One region of the Parabacteroides sp. AM17-47 genome, then DNA from elsewhere that is predicted to be linked to it. Evidence: riboswitches for the same ligand, from Rfam matches in the RefSeq annotation. Region 1 holds a riboswitch; each other region holds the start of a gene.
The links. Region 1 has a riboswitch for cobalamin ahead of DW205_RS04900 (TonB-dependent siderophore receptor). Riboswitches for the same ligand answer to the same signal wherever they lie in the genome.
Positions count from the first base shown of each region.

Region 2: another riboswitch for cobalamin. It lies ahead of DW205_RS14665 (sirohydrochlorin cobaltochelatase); the one in region 1 lies ahead of DW205_RS04900 (TonB-dependent siderophore receptor).
Region 3: another riboswitch for cobalamin. It lies ahead of DW205_RS04315 (porin family protein); the one in region 1 lies ahead of DW205_RS04900 (TonB-dependent siderophore receptor).

Region 1 covers NZ_QTLI01000005.1:29,457-37,981, reverse strand. The annotation lists gene DW205_RS04905 (putative transporter) at 1-650, shown strand, start outside; cobalamin riboswitch at 760-965, shown strand; gene DW205_RS04900 (TonB-dependent siderophore receptor) at 1,003-3,006, shown strand; gene DW205_RS04895 (DUF5074 domain-containing protein) at 3,027-4,391, shown strand; gene DW205_RS04890 (ABC transporter substrate-binding protein) at 4,391-5,509, shown strand; gene DW205_RS04885 (FAD-binding and (Fe-S)-binding domain-containing protein) at 5,573-8,344, shown strand; gene DW205_RS04880 (NAD(P)/FAD-dependent oxidoreductase) at 8,443-8,525, opposite strand, start outside.
Region 2 covers NZ_QTLI01000017.1:72,172-80,696, forward strand. The annotation lists gene icd (NADP-dependent isocitrate dehydrogenase) at 1-756, opposite strand, end outside; gene DW205_RS14650 (aconitate hydratase) at 781-3,030, opposite strand; gene DW205_RS14655 (bifunctional aspartate transaminase/aspartate 4-decarboxylase) at 3,301-4,950, opposite strand; gene aspT (aspartate-alanine antiporter) at 4,963-6,660, opposite strand; cobalamin riboswitch at 6,747-6,944, shown strand; gene DW205_RS14665 (sirohydrochlorin cobaltochelatase) at 7,072-7,989, shown strand; gene DW205_RS14670 (TonB-dependent siderophore receptor) at 8,136-8,525, shown strand, end outside.
Region 3 covers NZ_QTLI01000004.1:140,710-149,234, reverse strand. The annotation lists gene DW205_RS04330 (HD family phosphohydrolase) at 1-1,786, shown strand, start outside; gene DW205_RS04325 (low molecular weight protein-tyrosine-phosphatase) at 1,893-2,384, opposite strand; gene priA (primosomal protein N') at 2,444-4,906, opposite strand; gene DW205_RS04315 (porin family protein) at 4,994-5,602, opposite strand; cobalamin riboswitch at 5,894-6,097, opposite strand; gene coaW (type II pantothenate kinase) at 6,117-6,971, opposite strand; gene scpA (methylmalonyl-CoA mutase) at 7,101-8,525, opposite strand, start outside.

The DNA.
Region 1 (8,525 bases):
TGGTCTTGCAAATAGGCGACCGGGTGACAGTGGTCGGTAGTGAATTGGCGGTGGAGAAAGTTGCCGAGACGCTGGGTAATTCAATGAAACGCTTGAATGAACCTAATTTGGTGACTATTTTTGTTGGTATAGTTTTGGGTATTATCGTGGGAAGTCTTCCTATTAGTTTTCCGGGTATTCCTCAACCGGTGAAATTAGGATTAGCGGGAGGTCCGTTGATCGTTGCGATATTGATAAGCCGGTTCGGTTATCGTTATAAATTGGTTACTTATACCACGCAAAGTTCTAATTTACTATTGAGGGAATTAGGAATCACGTTGTTTCTCGCCTGCGTGGGATTGAGTGCGGGTGAAGGTTTTGTCGATACGATAGTCAATAAGGGTGGTGTAGCTTGGATCGGTTATGGTTTTATAATAACGTTATTGCCTCTACTGATTATCGGTTGTGTGGGAAGGTATTTTTATAAACTGAATTATTTTACGTTGATGGGATTGATTGCGGGAAGTACGACCGATCCTCCTGCGTTAGCCTATTCCAATATGGCGGCAGGAAATGATGCGCCGGCGGTTGGATATGCGACGGTTTATCCATTGACCATGTTTTTGCGTGTGTTGACCGCACAGTTAATGATATTATTCTTTTATACATAGAATAAATATTTTGTTGTTAGTAATGTTTAGAAAAGTGTAAACTCCCTAGCCTTCCGCCGAAGTGATTCGCCGGGGGGCTTTTTTGTTGCTAATCAAAAAGTAAACATGTATCTTTGCGGCCAATCAAGGTGTAGATGTTATCGATTCCGATAATAATCAGTAAAAGGGAATCCGGTGCGAGTCCGGAGCTGTACCCGTAGCTGTAAGTCCTTGGAGCCCCGGCAAATCTTGTTGCCACTGCCTATCGGATAGGCGGGAAGGTAGCCGACAGAGGGTGGACGAGCCAGAAAACCTGCCATGATTTTGTTATGCGACGTTTCGGGTGAAGACGTTGGTAAACCTAAGAATTATTATGCGAGATTTATATCTTATAAGATGTCTGTGCGTTTTTAGCGTATGGTTATTTTCTTTGGGTGTCGCTTTCGGTCAACAGATCGATACGACGGCCTATCACGAGCTTTCCGGGGTGGAAGTAGTGGAGAAGGTACGTCCGTCGGTCACCCGTGAAGGTACGCCTTTGCAAATTATGGACCGGGCGGGAATCGATCGCTTGGGAGTACAAGACCTATCCGAGGCCGTGAAACGCTTCTCGGGAGTTACAGTACAGGATTATGGGGGGATCGGAGGATTGAAAACGGTCTCGGTACGTAGCTTGGGAGCGAAGCATACCGCCGTCAGTTACGATGGGGTGACGATTACGGATGCGCAAAGCGGGCAAGTCGATATCAGCCGTTTCTCGTTGGATAACGTGGAGATGGTTTCCTTATCGATCGGACAATCGGATGACATCTTCCAAACGGCAAGGGTGTATGCCTCGGCAGGAGCCTTGAATATACAAACCGGAAAGCCCACGTTTAAAGACAAATCGTTTCATACTTATCTTAAGGTTAAGGGAGGTTCCTTCGGGCTTTTTAATCCCGTGCTGCATTATGATCAAAAATTAGGAAAGCGTTGGAGCGCATCCTTACATGGTGATTTCGTGCGTGCGGATGGGCAATATCCCTATACATTGATTAATGGGGAATTGGAGACGAGAGAGAAGCGTAGAAATAGCGATATCCATGCTTACCATTTGGAAGGTAATCTATTCGGCGATTTTGGAAGGGGAGGCGAACTTTCCTTTAAGGCGTACTATTTTGATTCGGAGCGGGGGCTTCCCGGTTCTGTTAATTTATATAACAAGAACACTTCTGAACGATTATGGGATAATAACTTTTTCGTGCAATCGGGGTATAAGAATGTTCTTAATGAGAAATTTACGCTACGGGCCATGGCTAAGTATAATTATGCTTTTACTCGTTATTTAGATATAAATGATAAATATGCTGCGGGCGAACAAGTCGATTTGAATACACAGAATGAGTATTATGGCTCTGTAGGTTTGCTGTATACTCCTATAAAGTATGTATCGGCGACGTTGACTACGGATTTAACTCGCTCTATGCTGGACAATAATTTTGTGAACGGCCCTAATCCAAAGCGAATGGCCTCTCAATCAGTACTAGCGGTGCAATATAAGAACAGTCGATTCACGGCTACCGCTAGTTTATTGGGAACATATATCACTGATAAAGTGGAGCAAGGGGAAAAACCGGATGATAAGAGGCGTTTATCCCCGGCTGTAAGTTTGTCTTGGCGGCCATTCTCGGAAAGTACTTTGCGGATACGTGCCTCTTACAAAGATATATTCCGGGTTCCTACATTTACGGACTTGTATTACCTCCGTATGGGAAATACAAATTTGAAACCGGAAGAAACTTCCCAATATAATGTAGGGGTAACATGGAGTTCTTCCTGTGGGGATTGGCTGCGGCATTTCAGTATTTCGGCGGATGGATATTATAATACGGTGAAAGATAAGATCGTGGCTTTACCTACCATGTATGTTTGGAAGATGATGAATATGGGCGAAGTGGATATTAAAGGGGTAGATGTAAATTTATCTACACAATTCCGATTGCCCTTACGAATGAGCTTGCTTTTGGCTTCCACTTATTCTTTTCAATACGCGGTTGATGTGACAGATCCGGAAGCTAAGAATTATAAGGATCAGATTCCTTATACACCTCGTCATTCTGGCACGGTTTCCGTAACCTTGGAAAATCCATGGGTAAATGTCTCTTATATACTGACTGCGGTTGGTGATCGTTATGCATTGCCGCAAAATATAGATCGGAACAGGATTGATTCTTATATAGAACAGAGTATTTCTATAAATCGAGATTTTCGTTTTCGATATTTCGGTTTGCGTTTGCAAGGTGAATTGTTAAATCTTGCGAACGTGAATTATGATGTTATTCAGTATTATCCCATGCCGGGCCGTTCTTGGCGTTTAAGTATTTGTTTATCCTATTAGTAAACTATAAAAGTAAAGTAATGAAAAAGAAGAATTTAGTTTGTGTCTCTGCCTTGTGTGCATTGATGTCTTTCTCGTTTGTCAGCTGTGATGACGACAATGAGCCTTCACTGAACATACCAAATGTATCTGTAACTAATGTCAGTTTTACGGATGAGAATCCGGAAGCTTTAAAAGTTAGCGGAACCTTAAATTGGACAGCTCCGTCTTCTGTTGACAATGTAACAAAGTACGTGATTTATGGTTCCTCTGATGGAACCGCTAAAGATATGAAAATTGCGGAGGTAGAAGTTGGAACACATTCATATGCTATTACGGATGTCGTAAATATAGGCTATTTATTAGTTATAGCCGCAAATGCGGAAGGTGAGTCTTCTGTTTATGCTTCCGTAAGAGTTATTGATTTTGTGAAGGATAGTTCTTTCATGGCTTTATATTTCTTGAATTCGGGCAATATGGGAAATAACAACTCTTCTTTATATATGTACGACATAGAAAAGGATGAGGTTGTCCCCGATTATTTCTTGGCTCAAAATGGCAGGGGGCTGGGAGATACGGCACAGGATATGATCGTGTATGGCGATAAGATGTATATCGCGGTATATGGAGAGTCTACGATAGAAGTGACAGATCTGAAGGCAAAATCCATTAAGCAAGTCAAGACAGAGGGGCAGCCCCGTTATATGGTATCAGAGGGTGGAAAAGTCTATATTAGCTATTATAATGGATATGTCGCTCGTTTGGATACCGCATCCTTGGAGGTTGAGGCGAAAGTAAAGGTCGGACGGAATCCGGAACAATTGGCGGTATCTTCTAATAAATTGTTTGTCTCAAACTCCGGAGGTATGGATTACAGTACCGAGGTTGGGTATGATAAAACGGTATCAGTGGTTGATCTGTCTACTTTTACAGAGATAAAGAAGTTGGATGTCGTATTGAATCCCACACGGATACAGGCGGATGAGCAAGGAAATGTATATGTGGTTTCTATGGGTAACTATGCGGATATACCCAATACGGTACAAAAGATAAATACGGAGACTTATGAGGTTACTTCCCTTACGAATTGTCCAAACGCAACGGAGATGGCCTATGAGGATGGCAAGCTATTTCTGTTCTATGCGCAATGGGGAATGTCTAGCCCTGCATTTTTAACATTTGATACAAAGAGCCAATCTGCGGGAACGAGCTTTATTACAGATGGAACCTCAATACAATCCCCTTATTCAATCAGTGCCGTGGGTGGAAATGTCTATGTCGCAGAGTCTGATTATAAGAATAATGGCGATATCTATTGTTTCGGAGGTGATGGTAAATTGTTCAAGAAGTTTGAGGCCGGTTTAAATCCCATGAAAGTAGTCCTCGCTCAAAAAGATAATATCTAATGCGATTACTGATTCTCTTAGGGTTCGCTTTCTGGATGGTGGCATGTACGCCATCCGGAAAGCAAACTTCTTCCAAGGAAGCTCTTTCCTCTGATAGTATTCAATATGCCCAAGGTTTCACGGTTCAGCGCTTTGATACCTATATAATGGTGGAAGTTCGTGATCCGTGGGATAGCACCCGTCTGCTTCAACGCTATTTATTGGTAGACCGGACAAAGTCGGTTCCCGGCGGATTACCCAAAGGGACGATCGTGAAGGTCCCGGTAAAAGATATTGTGATTTATACTTCTGTCCATGCGGCTATTATTGATCAACTGCACGAAACCGATAAGGTTATAGGCGTTTGTGAGCCTCGTTATATGGATACTCCTGCCATACAAGAGGGTATACAGGCCGGAAGAATCGCTGATTTAGGTGAGGCTACCTCTCCGAATATAGAGAAAATGATAGAGATCGGCGCGGAACTCGTGATAGCTTCCCCATTCCAGAACAGTAGTTATGGGCCTGTCGAGAAGATAGGGATACCCATTATCGAAGGAGCCGACTATATGGAGGCATTTCCTTTGGGGCGTACGGAGTGGATTCGCTTTTATGGTTTGCTATTCGGAAAGGAAGAGATGGCCGATTCTATATTTAAAGAAACAGAGCAAGCCTATTTGTCTCTAAAGGACTTAACCGCAAATATAGATAATCGTCCTACTGTTTTGTCGGAGAAAAAGTTCGGCTCTTCGTGGTATGTACCATCCGGAGATAGTTATATGGCTCATCTTATCGAGGACGCCGGAGCTGATTATATGTTTAAGGATTTACCGGGTGCCGGAAGTACCCCCTTAGCGTTTGAGACCGTGTTTGATAAAGCGATCCATGCGGATATTTGGCTTGTTAAATATAATCAGTCTTCTGAGATGACCTATAACGATTTACGCTCCGAATATACTCCTTACGAGAATTTCGACGCTTTTAAAAAAAAACGGATTTATACCTGTAATACAGGTGCAGTTCCTTATTACGAGGAATTCCCTATACATCCGGAATATTTATTGAAAGATTTAATCTGGATTTTCCATCCGGAGCTAGTATTCGGGTATTCTCCCCGTTATTTTAGAGAAATGCCCTGATTGTCTTAAAGGTTTCATATCTTTGTTGAAATGTCGTTTCTAGACAAATAAAGGTATTAGACTATGAAGATAAAAAAGGTATATGCTGATGCTTTAACTACATTAGCGAAGGGAACAGATGCCGGGATTTACAGGTTGAATCCCAAACGAGTTGAAATCGTGAGTTGTGAGCAAGATGTAAAACGTGTTCTTGCTGAATGTGAGAAGACTGGTAAATCTGTAACCTTTAAAGCTGGGGGGACCTCTTTATCCGGCCAGACTATTACAGATTCTGTATTGATGGAAATCAGTCCTGACTATGGAAAGGTTAAGATTTCAGGAGATGGGAGTTTGGCTAAATTCCCTTGTGGTATAACTGGAGAAGAGGCGAACCGCTGGTTGAAACCTTATGGCCGTAAGCTAGGGCCTAGCCCTGCCTCCATCAAATCCGCACGTATCGGCGGGATCGTAGCGAATAACTCGAATGGTTCTAGCTATGGTATTATCCATAACTCCTATAATACGGTCCGGGATATGGAGATTATCTTTGCGGATGGAGCCTTTTTGGATACTTCTTCGTTAGCGAGTCGCAGGGATTTCATGCAAACGCATATAGGCTTATTGGAGAAGTTGATGAATTTCCGTTTGGAGATCTTGTTGAATCCAGACATGGAAGACCGGATTCTATCTAAATATGAGTTGAAGAATACATGCGGTTATGGAATGAACTCTTTCTTGGATTATACCGATCCATACGATATACTCATGCATTTAATGGTTGGCTCGGAAGGAACCTTAGGGTTTATTTCTTCGGTTACTTTCGAGACAGTCCCCGATGAGGCTTTAAAAGCTTCCGCCTTGATTTATTTCCCCTCTTTGATGGAGGCGTGCAGAGCCATAGCCCCGTTACGCCAATGCAAAGTGTCCGCCGCCGAGTTGATGGATAGAAACGCCTTACATGCGGTAGAGGATGAACCGGGGATGCCGGAGATATTACATTCTTTACCCGAGGATGCGGTAGCGTTGCTGATCGACACGTCTTCTAATTCGGAAGAAGAACTTCAAATCCAATTCCGGGATATAGAGGAGCGGCTAGCAGATATACAGACCTTATATCCGGTATCATTTACGACCGATCCGAAGCTTTACGCTACTTATTGGCGGGTACGAAACGGTTTATTTACTTCCGCTGCGGGAAGACGGCCACGGGGTACGGTATCTATTATTGAAGATATCGCTTTCCGGGAAGAGGTTTTAGGAGAGGCTTTGGAACAAGTGCGTGGGGTCTTGTCGGATTATGGATACGGAAATGCGGTGATGTGGGGACATTTATTGGATGGAAACGTTCATTTCACGATTTTTCCGGATATAAACGCACAGGAAGGTATCGATCATTACGCTTCTTTTATGCGTAGCCTTGTAGATGTGGTACTTTACTACGACGGTAGCTTGAAAGCGGAGCATGGCACGGGACGAAATATGGCTCCATTTGTTAAAGATGAATGGGGTGAGGAGATTTATGAGTTGATGTGGAAGATCAAAAGGCTCTTTGACCCGGAAAATATATTAAATCCGGGTGTCCTTTTAAATCGGGACCCGGATGTGTTTATAAAGAACTTAAAGCAAATACCGTTGGCGAATGAGCTGATCGATAAATGCATCGAGTGTGGTTTTTGTGAGATACAATGTCCGTCAAGGCATGTGACATTGACACCCCGGCAACGTATCGTGATCTATAGGGAATTATCGGCTTTGGCGGAACAGGGGGAAACAAACTCTAAGCGATATAAAGAACTCAAGAAAGCCTTTAACTATAAAGGTAACGCTACCTGCGCTACCGATGGCCTATGTGCTACGGCATGTCCGGTTGGCATTAATACCGGTTTATTGATCAAAGAGTTACGGTGGAAAGAGAATGGTGCCTTGGCGAATGCTATCGCTTCGGGCATCGCCGGGAATATGGGAACCGTAACGGGTATGCTTCGTCCTTTGCTTAAGCTGCCCCATGTGTTTTCAAAGCTGGTGGGATATAACGCATTCGAGAGATTTACCTCTTTCTTGTTTAGGGCTTCCGCTCATAAATTCCCGCTTTGGACTCGGCATACACCTTCTGGCGCGTCAAAGTTCAAGGAACTGACGGGTGTAGAGAATGGGATGGAAATGGTTTATTTCCCGTCTTGTATTACCCGCACGATGGGAGCTTCAGCTGATTATGAAGATGTGGATTTTGTAAGTGTAACGGAACAAACAATCGCTTTATTGACAAGAGCGGACTTTACGATTCGTTATCCTGAGAATCTAAGTAAGCTTTGTTGCGGCATGGCTTTTAGCAGTAAAGGGTTCCGGAAGCAAGCGGCGCAGAAGGCAAAGGAATTGAATGAGGCTCTTTTACGAGCGAGCGATAACGGCCGCTTGCCTATTTTGTGTGACATGAGCCCTTGCTTGCTGCATATGAGGGAAACCTTGGATAAACGTTTACGATTATATGAACCTGTGGAGTTTATCTATGACTTTATGCGTGATCGTCTGAACTTTACTAAGTTGCCGGTTACGGTAGCGGTACACTCTACTTGTAGTACAACGAAGATGGGAGTACAAGACAAGCTGGTGGAACTGGCGGGCTTATGTGCGAACCGGGTGGTCTCTCCCGCTCAAGTTACTTGTTGCGGTTGGGCGGGCGATCGTGGTTTCTTCTATCCGGAACTAAACGCTTCCGGTCTTCATTACTTGAAACCGAACTTGCATGGGGCGACGGAAGGATATAGCAATAGCCGTACGTGCGAGATCGGTTTGACGATGAATAGTGGGATATCCTATAAATCGATCGTCTATTTAGTGGAAAAGGCTACTCGTTAAAAATCAAAAACCCCGGTTTCGTACAACTGAAACCCGGGGCTTTGTAGTTTGGCATTCGAAATTATAGGGAGTTTTATTTCATAGATTCTTTATTCATATTATGCGTAACCGTTAAGCATTCCGTTGAAATACATCGGTTTTAAAATATATACCTTTAAGATCCAAGCAAGCCATTGCTCTT
Region 2 (8,525 bases), on a different contig from region 1:
CTCATATTGAGGCCATGTGAAAGTGAGATCCGCAAACTCCCGTTCCGCTAAAGCGTATCCCCATAGTTTGAAACCACCTTCCGTGAATTTCATGATGTTACCTTTGTGTACCAAAGTCACGCTCGGTAACTGATGCAATATCGCGTATTCGATAGCGGCACGCACCAGACGCTCCGTACCTTCCACAGAAACCGGCTTGATGCCGAAAGAGGAAGTTTCCGGGAAACGTATTTTCTTCACTCCCATTTCCTCGGTGAGGAACTTCAATAACTTTTGTGCCTCCGGAGTCCTTTGTTGCCATTCGATTCCGGCATAGATATCTTCCGTATTCTCACGGAAGATATACATATTCACTTTCTGCGGCTCCTTTACCGGAGATACGACTCCTTTAAACCAACGAACCGGACGGAGACAAACATATAAATCCAACGTCTGACGGAGGGCCACATTTAATGAACGGATACCTCCACCAATCGGAGTTGTCAACGGTCCCTTAATACCGACGATGTATTCACGGAATGCTTCCATAGTCTCATCGGGAAGCCAACTTCCGGTTTGCTTAAACGCCTTTTCACCGGCTAAGACCTCTTTCCATTCAATGGAACGGGTTCCGTTGTAAGCTTGCTTGATGGCAGCGTTTACTATCTTTTGGCTAACGGGAGTGATCTCATGCCCCACGCCATCTCCTTCAATATAAGGGATCGTCACGTGATCCGGAACGAAAATATGATTACCTTTCTTTGTTATCTTACTCATGATATCAAGATTTTTTTGTTTGTCTTAGTGAGCTGTATTTAAAGCGGAACCCGCCTTGAACCATTTAATTTGTAAATCATTATACGTATGGTTAACCGGGAATGATTCTTGCGTACCATCCGCATGAAGAAGAACGGCCGTCAACGGTTTGCCCGGCTGAAAATCTTTCAATCCGATGATCGAGATATGGTCATTCTCACGGATCTTGCTATAATCCTCCTTATCGGCGAAAGTCAGTGCTAACATTCCTTGTTTCTTCAAGTTTGTCTCGTGGATACGGGCGAAACTCTTGGCTAGGATCACTTTTACATTTAGGAAGCGAGGCTCCATGGCTGCATGTTCCCGGGAAGAGCCTTCACCATAGTTTTCTTCCGCTACGACGATCGAGGAAATACCATTTGCCTTGTATTGTTTCGCTACGGCAGAAACTGCTTCATATTCATTGTTCAGTTGATTCAATACAGAGTTTGTCTTCCCATTGAAAGCGTTTACGGCTCCCATCAACATATTATCCGATATATTTTCCAAATGCCCACGGAAACGTAACCATGGACCGGCCATCGAGATATGATCCGTCGTACATTTACCTTCAGCCTTGATAAGAAGGGGCATATTCGTGAAATCCTCTCCGTTCCAAGGAGCGAAAGACTTTAATACCTGTAGGCGATTGGATTCCGGATCGATGTTCACCACTACGTTCTTACCCGTAGGTGCCAGATAGCCGTTATCCTTTACCTCGAAACCTTTCGGCGGAAAATCCGTGCCTTTCGGTTCTTTCAGTTTCACAACCTTACCATCCTCTGTCTTCAAGGTATCGGTCAAAGGATTGAAACATAGATCACCTGCGATGGTCAAGGCCAGTGTCAGTTCCGGAGAAGCGACAAAAGCATGTGTATTCGGATTACCGTCCGCACGTTTAGCGAAGTTACGATTAAATGAAGTAACGATCGAATTCTTACGGGTATTATCATCCGTATGACGTTTCCATTGTCCGATACAAGGACCACAGGCATTCGCCATAATGGTTGCGCCAATCCGTTCAAAATCACCGATAATACCATCTCTTTCCGCCGTATAACGGATTTGCTCGGAACCCGGGTTGATGATCAAGGGTGCCGCTACCGGTATTTTATCCTCATAAGCTTGGCGAGCAATGGATGCCGCACGGCTTAGATCTTGATAAGAAGAGTTGGTACAGGAACCGATTAATCCCACCTCCATCTTTCGGGGATAGCCATTCGCTTTTACTTTTGCGGCAAACTCCGAGATAGGCGTAGCTGCATCCGGCGTGAACGGACCATTGATATGCGGCTCCAATTCGGAAAGGTTAATAACGATTACACGATCGTAAAACTTATCTGGCTCGGCACGAACGTCCATATCCGCTTCCAGATATTCACCGATAGCTTCGGCCCAGCTCGCTACCTCGTCACGTCCCGTGGCACGAAGATATTGAGCCATTGTATTATCGAATGGGAATAAGGAAGTAGTCGCTCCTACCTCGGCACCCATATTACAGATCGTAGCTTTTCCGGTCGCTGAGATTGAGGCGGTGCCCGGACCGAAATATTCGATGATAGCGTTCGTTCCACCTTTTACGGTTAAGATGCCCGCTAGCTTAAGAATCACGTCCTTCGGCGAGGCCCAACCATTCAAACTACCAGTTAACTTAACACCAATTAGTTTCGGCATCTTCAGTTCCCATTCCATTCCGGTCATGACATCCACGGCGTCGGCTCCTCCTACTCCGATAGCGACCATTCCAAGTCCTCCGGCATTCGGGGTATGTGAATCAGTTCCTACCATCATACCGCCGGGAAACGCATAATTTTCCAATACCACTTGATGGATAATGCCTGCTCCGGGTTTCCAAAAACCGATTCCATATTTATCGGAGACCGATTTCAAGAAATCATAGACCTCGCTATTGCTTTTGGTAGCCGTATCGATATCCGTCTTGGCTCCCATATTCGCTTGGATCAAATGGTCGCAATGCACGGTAGCCGGTACTGCGGATTTTTCTTTTCCGGCGTTCATGAATTGTAAAAGCGCCATCTGAGCGGTGGCATCTTGCATAGCCACACGGTCGGGACGGAAATTCACATAATCCTCACCTCTTTTGAAAAGGCGAGTCGAGCTTTCATCGTATAGATGCGCATATAAGATTTTCTCGGCCAAGGTCATCGGGCGACCACCGATACGTTCGCGGGCTGTGTCCACTCTTCTGGGGAAATTCGCATAGAAATTTCTAAGCATGTCAATGTCGTACACCATATTCATATTCGTTTTTTATTGTAAGCCTTTTCGCAAATATATTTATCTATAACCAGCTAAAATGTAATAAATAAGACATCTGCCAATGAGTCTTTGTTTTTATTATCAACAAATATATAATATAATGAAATACAATTTGTTCGATAATTTCTATGAGGTTATAGAGGTTATTTATAATCTCCCGGATAACTTAGAAAAACGGGCTAATCGCACGTTTATTAATAAAACGTACCATTAGCCCGTTTTGTTCAAGCCTTGGAGCTGTTTTTTCTACTTATCGAGACTTTCTTTCCATCTTTGGGCATAACTATGCAAAATAGATGCGATACCCTCTCCGATCCGGACATAATCTTCCCGTTTAAGGTTGGCTAAAGATGCGCGGATAGACCACTCGGGAGCATCAAAACCTCCTCCGTTCAGTAAAACCAAGGAAGTTTCCTGTGCCAGACGGAAAACGACATCCAGAGGTTCGTAATTCTTTTTTAGATATTCCACGAAATCATCCCCATAGAATTTCTTAGCCCAGACAAGCATATCGATCTCACTATAGTATCCCGCACGCAAAGGGTCGTCCAATAAGGTGAATCCGGTGCTTTCCCACAATGTGTGTAAACGCTCGTGGATCATATCCTGCATCCTTTTCTTATAGGTATTTTCCGCATCTAATAGAGCGAAAGACGCAAACAGAGACATTTGTGTTTGTTGTGGCAAGGAAAGACCGGCCGTATGATTCAAGGCTACTTGACGGCTATCGGCTACCATACGATCAATAAAGCGGATATCCTCGGGATGTAAGGATAGACTGCTATATCGTTTTTTTAGAAGCTCCTGTTTATCTCTTGGCAATTCACGGATCATCCGGTCGTAAATATTATCTTGATGTAAAGCGATTACCGCCAATCTCCATCCGGTTGCCCCGAAATATTTGGAGAAAGAGTAGACACATAACGTATTCTTTGGTAATTCGGCCATCATCGAGCGAAAATGCGGAATAAATGTCGCATACACATCATCCGTAATAATCATGAGGTTGGGATTGTCGTTCCGTACGATCTCAACGATCCTATTCATCAATGCTTTTGTCAATCCGTATGAAGGCGGGTTGCTCGGGTTTGTTATGAAAGCGGCTTTCACGCTAGGATCTTTCAGGACATCTAAATCCTTTTCTTGATATTGCCATGTGTGATAGCCGTCTTTTGTCATCTTCAAGGCTTTTATCTCTATGACATTAAAAAGATAACGAGCCTGTTCCGGAATCTCTATATAAGGAGTGAATACCGGAGCGAAGAGAACGATCTTGTCTCCCTTATTCAACAAGAAATTCTGTTGCAAGGAATCGAAGATATAACACATGGCGGCAGTTCCGCCCTCGGTAGCGAAAAGGTCGAATATTCCCTCAGGGGGCTGGTTATCACATAATTCTTGGTCTAAATAATCCCGCACGAGCATTTCCGTATATTTCAAGATACGATCGGGAACCGGATATTGATCACCAATGACACCTTCCGCCCATTCGTATACAAGCTCATTCTCATCTACACCTTTTTCCGTGACCAGATATTCATAGGTACCCTTCAATAAAGTAGCGCCGGGAGATTGCGCATGTTTCTTTAGAAACTGTACGAAGCGAGACGCGATCCTTTTGCGGTTGGGAACCCCTGCGGCTCCGGCCATCTCATCTGCCAATTCGGTTTCCCGCTGGCATTCCTCCAAGGCGAACTGCCCTAATAGGAAGAATGCCTCCCGTGGAACCGTACTGATCCAGTTTGGATTTCCCCTTCCTGCGTTCAGCATGATGTGCGTACTTTTACGAGCGCTCTCATCCGCTAACTCTATCAAGATGTTCTTTAGCTCGAAAGGGCTAATCTCCGACATCTTTTTCTCATATTCTCTCGTGACATGTATTTTCTTCTTGTCCATACATTATATATATTACATGATTAGCACAATAACGACACCCCAGATGATTAATAAAGTATTACCCACCGCATAGGTAACGGTATAGCCTAAGGCTGGAGTCTCACTTCCTACGGCATCTTCCACCGCTCCTAATGCGGCGGTTGTCGTACGTGAACCTGCCGTGCAACCTAAAGTGATAGCCGGATGGAACTTAAAAACGTAACGTCCCATCAGAATACCGATGATAAGCGGGATAGATGTCGCTAAAGCACCGATAATAAATAAACTTATACCGACTTCCTTCAATCCGGTCACGAAACTGGGACCCGCCGTGATACCGACTACGGCGATAAACATATTCAGTCCCAAATTATTTAATATCCAGACGGAAGGCTCCGGAATACGCCCGAAGGTCGGATGCTTGGAACGAAGCCATCCAAAGACGAGTCCGGCTATCAAAGCGCCGCCACTCGTACTCAGGCTGATCGGGACACCTCCGAAATGAATCGCGAGCGAACCTAAAATTCCCCCTAAGAAAATACCGATACCCACGAAAATCAAATCGGTCTGATTGGTTGGGCGATCGGGATATCCTAAAGTCGTAGCCGCTTTATTTACCTCTGATTTCATACCCACCAATTCCAACATATCACCGGAATCTATCACCGTAGCGGCCAAGACCGGGATATTGATACCCGCACGCCTTACGGACTTGATGCTAACACCATGCATAAACGATTGATTGCGTAAATAGCAGATCTTTTTCCCCACGTATTCCTTATGGATCACTAGTACGGGTAACGTCTCTGCCGGAAAATCGAGCAATTCAATGTCATTGACCTCGTCGCCAATCCAGTTCTCCTCTCCGATCACGAATTCCCGGCGACCGCTTAGAACAACCTCATTTCCGGTATGTAAAACCAAATCCGGTTTAACATTGGTTACTACATTATTAATACGGACACGCTCCACGAACAAATGCCGTCCCAATTGGTCTAAATACACCTCCAACTGCTTTACGCTTTTGCCATCCTTGAACCATTCATTACTAATCTTATAGGCCCGGAAAGTTACCGGACGGGCGGCAGGCATAAAGCCCGGTTGCTCGCTCTCGTCGTTATTTCCCATTTTAGCCTCTAGCTCTTTACACGCTTTTTTCACGTAGTCGAGTCCTCCTAAAAGACGTGGCCCGATATCACTCACTAACCATGCGGATCCTGCCGTACCGAAAATATAAGTTACCGCATAGGCCACGGGCATTACATTTACCATAGCGCTTTTATCCGTATCGCTAATATTCATCTGTCCGATCGTATCTTCGGCAACTCCTAATACTGCCGACATCGTCTGGGAGCCCGCCAATAATCCTGCGGCCTCGCCTGCGTTATATCCCATAAGTTTCGCTAACAAAAAAGGAACGATCAAACAAAATATACACATGACGGCGGCGAAAAGCATTTGAGGAAGACCTTCCTTTTTCAATCCCCGGAAGAACTGTGGCCCAACGCTATATCCTACAGCGAAGAGGAACATCAAGAAAAAGACGGACTTTAACGGTCCGCTTATATCGATTTTTAATTGCCCGATCAATACACCGACCAATAATACGCTGGTAACCGTTCCCAGCGTGAACTTCTTTATCTTAAACTTGCCAATCCAGAAACCGAGAGCTAAGGTTATGAAAATAGCTAGCTCCGGATAATGTTGAAGTAAATTAGTTATCCATTCCATATCTATTTATTTGATGTTAAACAAAAAAGATGCTATTGGAACAGGGATTCTTTGAAAGATGTTGTTACTTTTCGGGATTATTTATATAAATTTGCGACCGCTTAGGTGATAGAGTTTGTCTACCGACAACTCTATAAAAGGGAATCCGGTTAGAATCCGGAACAGTGCCCGCTACTGTGAAGCTCTTGAAAAGGAAAGCGTTCTGCTATGCCACTGTCTTAAGAAAGATGGGAAGGTTGCTTTCCGAGCCAGTCAGGAAACCTGCCAAGCGAAGTAATGATTAATTCCTCCCGGGGTCAGGAGCAATTAAGAGGATAGAAATATCACCTATATCCAAAAGATGTTGGAGACGGAATAATACGTTGTCTCCGTGGGATTGATATGTAATCTAATTATTAATATATTCATATGATGAGGAAACACTTACTATCTTTCTTCCTGCTGGTCATCAGCCTAGTTTGTCGTGCGCACGATGGCGAGAATTTTGTAGCATCCGATTTATTCGCCTCTTTACAACCGGGCGATAAGGCCGCTTTATTGATGGTACATTTTGGAACAACCCATGATGATACCCGTGCCTTGACAATCGACGCGATCAATCAAAAAGCGAAAGAAGCTTTCAAAGATGTTGAGTTGCGTGAGGCATGGACTTCTCGCATTGTAATGCGCCGCTTAAAAGCTCGTGGCGTAGAGAAACTGAACCCGATCGAGGCCTTGGAAAAATTAAAGACTGATGGTTATACACATGTCTTGATCCAATCCACGAATATAATCGAAGGTATCGAGATGGAATCCTTACGTAAGGATGTTGCCACCATGAAATCTTCTTTCAAGGAGATTCGTATCGGTAATCCTTTATTGTATACACCGGAGGATTATGAGGCGGTAATCGTCGCTATCACAAAAAATGGGGCGAAAGAAGGCGCTACTTTATTGGTAGGCCATGGCACTTATACTCCGGCGACGGCTCAATATGCCATGTTGGATTATATGTTGAAGGAGAAGGGATTCAAGGATTATTCCGTAGGAACCATCGAGGGCTATCCTACTTTTGATACGATGGTAGCCCAAGTAAAGGCCAATGGAACGAAGAAAGTCTTGTTGATGCCATTTATGTTTGTCGCCGGAGACCATGCGAAAAACGATATCGCCGGTGATTGGAAAGAGGAACTGGAAAAGAAAGGCTACGAGGTAAGCGTATTTATGGAAGGTCTGGGACAGAATCCGGATATTCAGAAGATCTTCATCGAACATGCCCGTTTCATGGCTAAACATAAGATGATCGATATCGTTGATAAGAAGAAAGCTTATGCGGTAGAGAAGGACTAAAAAAGTTCTCCAAATCTATGTTTTATTCCTTTCGGAAGAAAAAGTAATTCCTTCCGAAAGAAACTAAATTTTCATTCGAAGGAAAATGGAATTTCTTTCGAAAGGGATTTCACATGCATACAATAAACAGTTATAATGCTAAATATATGAAAAGAGTTTTGACAATCTTACCGTTGACAGCCTTATGTATCAGTACGATGCAGGCACAACACAAGAATGAGTACACGAATTTCGCCGATACGACATTCAATATTCAAGAAGTCGTAGCGACCGCCGCACGCAAGCCACGTCCACAAATCACGAAGTTGGACGTACCTATGAAATATCTTCCTATTTCAATTAATAGCATTACGGCGAGTAGTTTGGAGTTGCGAGGTATCCGTAATATCCAAGATGCGGTACGCTTTATGCCGGGCGTACGATTCCAGACATCTTATGGCGCATTTCAACAATTGTCGATCCGTGGTTTCGATCATTCTATCATGATGATAGACGGTATCCGCGATGAACGTTCGGCAATAAACAACTCTTATCCC
Region 3 (8,525 bases), on a different contig from region 1:
AGAGATCGAGAAACTGCGCGCCAACTACAATAACGACAATAGCCTGCGAAGCAAAGTATCCCCCGCTTACATGCAGTACATCGAGAGCAGTCTAATTAACTTATACAAGAACGGTATCATCTCATCGCAGGATCTGGACGAGCTACGGAAAGAGGAATACTCACGTGTCAACCTCTTGGAGAACGCCGTCGCACAGCCCCGCTACGTGAGCGACTTCTTCACCGTGCGCACCGCCTACGAGTTCATTATCAACAACTGCCCGTCACGGCTGGACAAATCCATCCTGCAATCGTGTGACATCAATAACTACCTCACCGAGAACATATCCTATGCCGCTGACATGTCCGACAAGATCAAGGAGGATATGCTACAGGGCGTATCGATCGCCAACGGCATGGTACAAGCCGGAGAACGTATCGTAGACCGGGGCGAGATCATTGACAACCATACCTACAACGTGCTCCGTTCCCTAAAGGCCATACACGAGGCTAAGACCGGGGGCACGCAGACGCAAGGCATCATATTGGCCGGACAATTCGTGCTCGTCTTCGGGCTAATGTTCTGTTTCTGGCTCTACCTATGGTCTTTCCGCTTGAAGATATTCCACAACCGGAAGAACGTACTATTCTTGATCCTCTGCATATTCGTGAGTTGCATCCTTACGGAACTATGTGTTACCTACGCATTATTCAACGTATATATATTGCCGTTCGCCATCGTACCGATCGTAGTACGTACCTTCTTCGATTCCCGGACGGCGCTTTTCACGCACCTTATCATCGTGCTGATCTGCTCGTTGATGGTACCTTTCCCGCATGAGTTCCTGTTGTTGCAAATCGTGGCGGGTATGGTAGTGACGTTCAGCTTGAAGGAGTTGAGCGAACGTTCGCAACTGATCCGTTGCGCCGTCTTCATCTTCCTCTCCTACGCCGCCTGCTACCTCAGTCTCACGTTGTATCAAGAGGCGAACTTAAACAAGATCAACTGGATGATGATGCTTTATTTCGGTATCAACTTCATCCTGCTGATGTTCACCTACGTATTGGTATATATGTTGGAGAAGACGTTCGGATACGTGTCCAGCATCACGCTGGTGGAACTGTCCAACATCAACAACCCGATCTTGAAGAAGCTTAGCGAGACTTGCCCGGGTACGTTCCAGCACTCCTTACAGGTATCCATCCTAGCCTCCGAGGCGGCTGCCAAGATCGGTGCGAACTCGCAATTGGTCCGTACCGGCGCCCTTTACCATGACATCGGAAAGATGAGCAACCCAGTCTTCTTCACCGAGAACCAGACAAGCGTGAACCCGCATAACCAGCTGGCATTCGACCAAAGCGCGCAGATCATCATCAGCCACGTCACCGAGGGCGTGAAGATCGCCGAGAAGGCCCTGTTACCCAAGGCGGTTATCAGCTTCATCCGTACGCACCACGGGCGTGGCAAGGCGAAGTATTTTTACAACTCTTTCAAGAACCAATACCCGGACAAGCCGATTAACGACGAGCTATTCACCTACCCCGGCCCGAATCCCTTCTCGAAGGAGACCGCCGTACTGATGATGGCCGATTCCGTGGAAGCCGCCTCCCGCAGCTTGAAGGAACATACCGAAGAGAGTATCAGCGCCTTGGTGAACAAGATCATCGACGGGCAGATCGCCGACGGCTTGCTAAAGAGCGCTCCGCTGACCTTCAAGGACGTGGAGACCATAAAGAGCGTATTCGTAGACAAACTGAAAACCATGTTCCATACCCGAATCAGCTATCCGGACTTGAAAAAACAATAATTATCAAGCAGATAGGCATACAGCCATCGGCACAGAACCATAATGCCTATTGTAAGGTTCTTATAATCGCAGTTATAAGCATCTTACAATGGGCATTCTAGCAACCTTACGATGGGCATCGTAATAATCGGCAATATTCCAACAACCCGGCGCAAGCGTCTTCCAATAGATCCAAGACCAGCTCAAAGCCCTCGGCACCGCTATAATAAGGATCCGGGACGTGATCGTACAACTTATTCCGGGAGAACTCGGTCATCCGATGTATCTTAGCTACGGATTCCAGATCGGGAGCCATCCGTTTCAAATCCGTTATATTTTGGTCGTCCATGCCGATAATCAAATCGAAGTCATGGAAGTCCCACTGACGTACCGGACGGGAGATCGAATCCAACGAATATCCCCTGCGAGCCGCATGCGCCCGCATCCTTGAATCTGCCCGGTCTCCCTCATGATAGCCGGTGATCCCGGCGGAATCGATCTCGATCCGAGCTTCCAGCCCCGCATCCTTCACCAACTTCTTCATTACCGCCTCCGCCGAAGGGGAACGGCATATATTTCCCAAACACACAAACAACAACCGTATCTTTTCCTCCTTCATCCCTAAGCTCCTTTCCTTTAATTTTCAATTTTCAATTCTCAATTCTCCATTTTCAATTCTCAAGCCGGGTCCACATCATAATGAACCAACAACTGCTTAAATAGCGCATATCCCTGCATCTCCGCATGAATCCCCTCCAATATCTCACGAAGCGGAGCGATCCCGGCGGATATCTCGATCTTCAAGACGATCTTCTTGATATGAAGCGTCTGTACCCGAGTGATAGGCGGCGTAACCGGCCCCAACACCCGCTCACCCAAACGAGCACGAAGTTTCTCGGCGTATAAAGCAGACATTTCCTGCAAAGCCTCCTCATTCCGACTTCGAAGGATCAAGACGATCAAACGGTAGTAAGGCGGGTAACGGAACATACTACGCTCGCTCAATTGCAAGCTCACCATTTCCTTATAAGCAAAATGCTGCACCATACGGATCAAAGGATGCTCCGGCTGAGTAGTCTGCAAGATCACCGTACCCCGCTTATCCCGTCGTCCGGCACGTCCGCTAACCTGTACCATCAATTGATAAGCCCGCTCGTGCGCCCGGAAGTCAGGGAAATTCATCAGGCTATCGGCACTCAGGATTCCGACCACGCTGACATTCCCGAAATCCAATCCCTTCGACAACATCTGGGTACCAATCAAGATTTGTGTCTTCCCCTTCTCGAAATCCGAGATGATCCGCTCGTAAGCCGTGCGGGTACGGGCCGTATCGAAATCCAGCCGCTCCACCTTCGCCGCTGGGAATTGCCCAGCGATCTCCTCCTCTACCTTCTCCGTACCGAAGCCTTGCATCTTGAACTCCGTCCCCTTACACTCGGGACATACCTGCGGCAAGCGGTAGGTATAACCGCAATAATGGCAAACCAGCTGATTATGCGCCTTGTGATAGGTAAGGCTAACGTCGCAATTCACGCAACGAGGCACCCACCCGCACCCTCGGCACTCGATCATCGGGGCGAATCCCCGGCGGTTCTGGAATAGGATCGCCTGCTCGCCCCGGGATAGGGCCTCCCGCACCTTCTCCACCAACAGAGGGGAGAAAAGGGTATCTTTCATGATCTTCTTGCGCTTTAGCTCCTTCACGTCCACCGTAATAATCTCCGGCATCAAGCAATCACCGTAGCGGGTAGATAACTCAACCAGACCGTATTTCCCCGCCGTAGCGTTGAAATAAGAATCGATGGAGGGAGTGGCGGAACCCAATAAGGTCTTACCGCCGTGCATACCCGCCAAGACGATGGCAGCGTTACGGGCATGGTAACGGGGTGCCGGGTCCTGCTGCTTATACGTATTCTCATGCTCCTCGTCCACGATAATCAAGCCCAAGTCCTTAAACGGAAGGAAGAGGGACGAACGGACCCCCAATACCAGCATAGGCTCGTCGTTATGCAATAGCTTATTCCAAACTTCCACCCGCTCGTTATCCGAGAACTTAGAGTGGTAGACCAATAGCTTATCCCCGAATAATTTCGCCAGCCGTTCCGTGATCTGGGTCGTGATAGCGATCTCCGGCAACATATATAAAACCTGCCGCCCCAGCCGCAAGACCTCATGGATCAAACGGACGTATATCTCGGTCTTACCACTGGAAGTCACGCCATGAAGCAAGCAGACCTCTTTCGTCTTGAAAGCCTCATGGATCTCTCCATAGGCTTTCTCTTGCGCCGGACTGAGCGGATTCGGCTCTTGCAAGCGGCAGACAGATACTTGCAAACGACCCACCTCTTTCTCGTAACTCTCCAAGATACCCCGTTTCAGCAGCCCCTCCAATACCGCAGAGGTATAACCACTGCGTTCCAATAGCTCTTTCTTGGAAAGCTCCTTCGATAAAGCGGGATTCAAGGTATGGCTTAAATCCAAGAAGCTGACCAGCAGAAGCTCTTGCTTCTTCGCTCGTTTCAAATCCTCGAACACCGCCTGTAATTTCGTCTCATCCCGGTAAGCCTCGGCCAAACGGATAAACGCCTGTGTCTTGGGAACGAATCCTCGCTTTAGCTCCTCGCTCACCTCGACCGCCCCTTTCACCATCAAGGAAGAGACGATCGGGACAACATTTCGAAGACCGGTCTTCTTCTCCAACTCCGAGATCGTCAATTTCAAAACCCCGCTAAAAGCATCCAGTACCGCTTGCTCGTTCGGGCGCAAGGGGGCGGTGGCCTCGAAATCCTCATTATAAGTAACCGCCGTCTCGCTTTCCAACTTTAAGCCGGAAGGCAAGGCCGCCTTATACACGTCGCCCAGCTTACATATATAATAAGAAGATATCCATTTCCAGAAACGGAGTTGCGGACGGCGGAGCACCGGCGTGGCATCCAGCAAAGCGTAGATCTCCTTCGTCTCAAAATCGGATACCGGTTCCCGGTCGTGTACCTCCATGACGATAGCCGTATAATATCGTTTCTTCCCGAAATGCACGATCACCCGGCAACCGGGAGTCACGGCTCTCTCCAGATCTTCGGGTATCCGATAGGTATAGCTATTCTCCAAAGGAAGGGGAAGTATGACGTCCGCATATTTCATTCAAACAGGTGTTTCATTACGAGCCCAAAAATAACAAAAAAGGCCGGACTTCTAAAGCCCAGCCTCTCTCATTTTATTTTCACCTATTTAGAACAAGATCGCTGCCGTGATAGACCATCCACGGTTCTTTCCGGCACCGTCGGAGAGGTTCACCTTCTCAATGCTATAGTTATCAGTCAGTCCCAGACCATAATTGAAACCCACCTGCAAGTGACTGATCAGTTCCACGCCGGCACCGAAGTTAAGACCTGCGCTGAAATTCTTCGCCTTCACCTGATCCGCTACGGAACCCGGGATATCCCAAAATTTATCACCGCCTACACGGAAACCGATATACGGACCGGCTGCCAAATACGCCTTGACGATCGGTAAACCGAATTTCCATTTCAAGTTGACCGGAACATCGATATAATCCGTCTTCATCGAAGTCTTAACCCCGCCAGCCGAGGTCGTTTCCAAACCCTTTTGCGAATACAACACTGCCGCATCGATCCCGACACCCACCAACGGTAAGGTCGTCTCGATCATCGGACCCACTTGGAAGCCGGTTACGTTATCCGCTTTCAACACGTCCGAGTTGAAATGAACAGACGATATATTCACACCTCCCTTGATACCGAATTTAAGCTGAGCGTTCGCCGGAAGCGCCATCAACGCTAGCAAGGCAACCATAACAAGTCCCACAATTTTCTTCATATTCATACTTCTTTTGTTAATTACTCGTTGCAAATAAACGCACTTTTCTAATAATAAACAAATATTCTCTATAGAGTGTTCACGGAATACCCCAGTCCTTTAAACGCAAAGAAAGCATGCATCTTACACACGGAGCTCATCCCGTCGGTCAGATTCATGCTTCTTTCCCTAATTATTATGGCAAAATAATTATCCGAAACCATGAGACGACTTGATAAGAAAACCTTGGATAAAGAATAGTAAAAACCGGATAAGGTTCTTGCGTTCTCTTCCGGCCTTTCCTCGAAGCCGTCGAAAATATACACGCCTTGCAGGTCTTCTGACTTACTTCCGGTCTTAAGCGCCTTCCCATTCACTTGAATGAACAGTGGCAACAGTATTGCTCAACCCGTTTATGAAGCTTACAGCAGCGGGACTGTCCGGGATTCTCACCCGATTCCCTTTTAATCCCTATCCGGCGATTGCCGAAAGGGAACAAAGCATGTAGCAAAGATACATAAAGTTTTGATGTAGCCTAACACTTTCCACAAAAAATATCCTTATATTCCCGGTTCCTGATATAGCATAAAGCCGCCCCGATAGCCGTGCGATACTCGGCATACTCCGGTATCTTGAAATGGACATCGCACATCTCCTCCAGACGGGGGAAAATATCCGGGCATTGTGGCAAGCGAGTTAGGTTACCGATCAATACGATATTCTTGATATCGCCATTTAACGAGGCGAAAACAGCTCCTTGCCCGATGGTCTGCAAGACCATATGAACGATACCGAGAGCGATATCCTCAACCTTAGCGTTCGCGTCCACTTTTCCGAAAATAGAGGCTGTCACGTCCAGCGGCAGGCCGGGTAACGGATGCGGCGTAATATCCCGGATATGCAAGTCGATATCATTCAAGGAACCGTGCTCGGCCAAAGACGCTATTTGGTGAAAGTCATGCGTTTTCAATAATAGCTTAGACAAGCCGAGGATGGTTCCGCCACCGATACCCAATCCCCCGATATGCTCGATCGTGGAGCCTTGTACCTTGACAAAGGAGGTACCCGTTCCCATGCTGACCACCAATAGACTGTCCAGTCCCGTATTATATTGCGCCCCTAGCCCATTCGCAAGGAACTCATCCGTCTTCGCAGTTGGTAAGCCATATAAAGGTTGATCGATATAAGCACTACCTACACCTGTCAAGATCACTTTCTCTATATTCGAGAGCGAGATGTTATTATCATAAATATATTTACCGAAGGCCCCGAATAAAGAGGTTACCGGATCGGTAGCTTTCACGAACATCGGGTTCTTGATCTTCTTATCCTCCACGCCGACGATCTTGGTCGTGCTACCTCCCACATCTATACCTATAACGATTCCCATGATTCTTTCCCTTTTTAATTGAATAATCGCTACAAAAGTACATAAACCCGCATACAATACTAAAAAAGGCCGGACAAAATCAATTGTCCAGCCTCTCTTTATTTAAAAACCGTAAGGCCTAAACTCTATTTATTCGCCTAACAAGATCTCAAGGATCTGGCAAGCTGCCTTCGATACGGAAGTACCCGGGCCAAAGATAGCGGCAACGCCAGCCTTATACAAGAAATCATAGTCTTGAGCCGGGATTACACCTCCAGCAATAACGATGATGTCCTCGCGACCTAGTTTCTTCAACTCCTCGATAACCTGCGGAACCAACGTCTTATGACCAGCGGCCAAAGAAGAAACGCCCATTACGTGAACGTCGTTCTCCACAGCTTGACGGGCAGCCTCGGCCGGAGTCTGGAACAACGGTCCCATATCTACGTCGAAACCACAGTCCGCATAACCAGTAGCGACAACCTTAGCGCCACGGTCGTGTCCGTCCTGACCCATCTTAGCGATCATGATACGAGGCTGACGGCCTTCTTTCTTAGCGAATTGCTCGCAAAGCTCGCAAGCTTTCTGGAAGTCTGCGTCTTTCTTAGTTTCTGATGAATACACGCCTGAAATAGTTCTAATGATTGCTTTATAACGACCTACAACCACCTCGCAAGCATCGGAGATCTCTCCCAATGACGCACGCAAGCCGGCAGCCTTAACAGCCAACTCTAATAAGTTGCCCTTCTTCGTCTTCACGCACTCCGTGATATCAGCCAAAGCTTTTTGAACAGCGGCTTCGTCACGGTTAGCACGCAACTCCTTCAAAGCGGCGATCTGCTCGTTACGTACGGCTGTATTATCGATCTCTAGGATATCGATCGGATCTTCCTTCGGCAAACGATATTTGTTAACACCAACGATGGTCTGAACACCAGAGTCGATACGAGCCTGTGTACGAGCGGCAGCTTCCTCGATACGCATCTTAGGAAGACCTGTCTCGATGGCTTTCGCCATACCACCCATGCTCTCGATCTCTTGGATCAATGCCCAACCTTTATGTACCAACTCATTCGTCAAAGACTCTACATAGTAAGAACCAGCCCACGGGTCGATCTCCTTACAGATCTTAGTCTCTTCCTGAATGTAAATCTGTGTATTACGAGCGATACGAGCAGAGAAGTCGGTCGGCAAAGCGATCGCCTCATCCAATGCGTTCGTATGCAAAGATTGTGTATGTCCTAATGTAGCGGCCATAGCCTCGATACAAGTACGTCCTACGTTATTGAACGGATCTTGCTCGGTCAATGACCAACCGGAAGTCTGGCTATGTGTACGCAATGCCAATGATTTCGGGTTCTTAGCGCCGAAGCTCTTCACGATCTTCGCCCACAACATACGAGCCGCACGCATCTTGGCGATCTCCATGAAGTGATTTACACCGATAGCCCAGAAGAATGACAAACGGGGAGCGAACGCATCCACATCGATACCGGCGTTGATACCGGCACGAAGATATTCCATACCGTCGCACAACGTATAAGCCATCTCGATATCAGCCGTAGCACCAGCCTC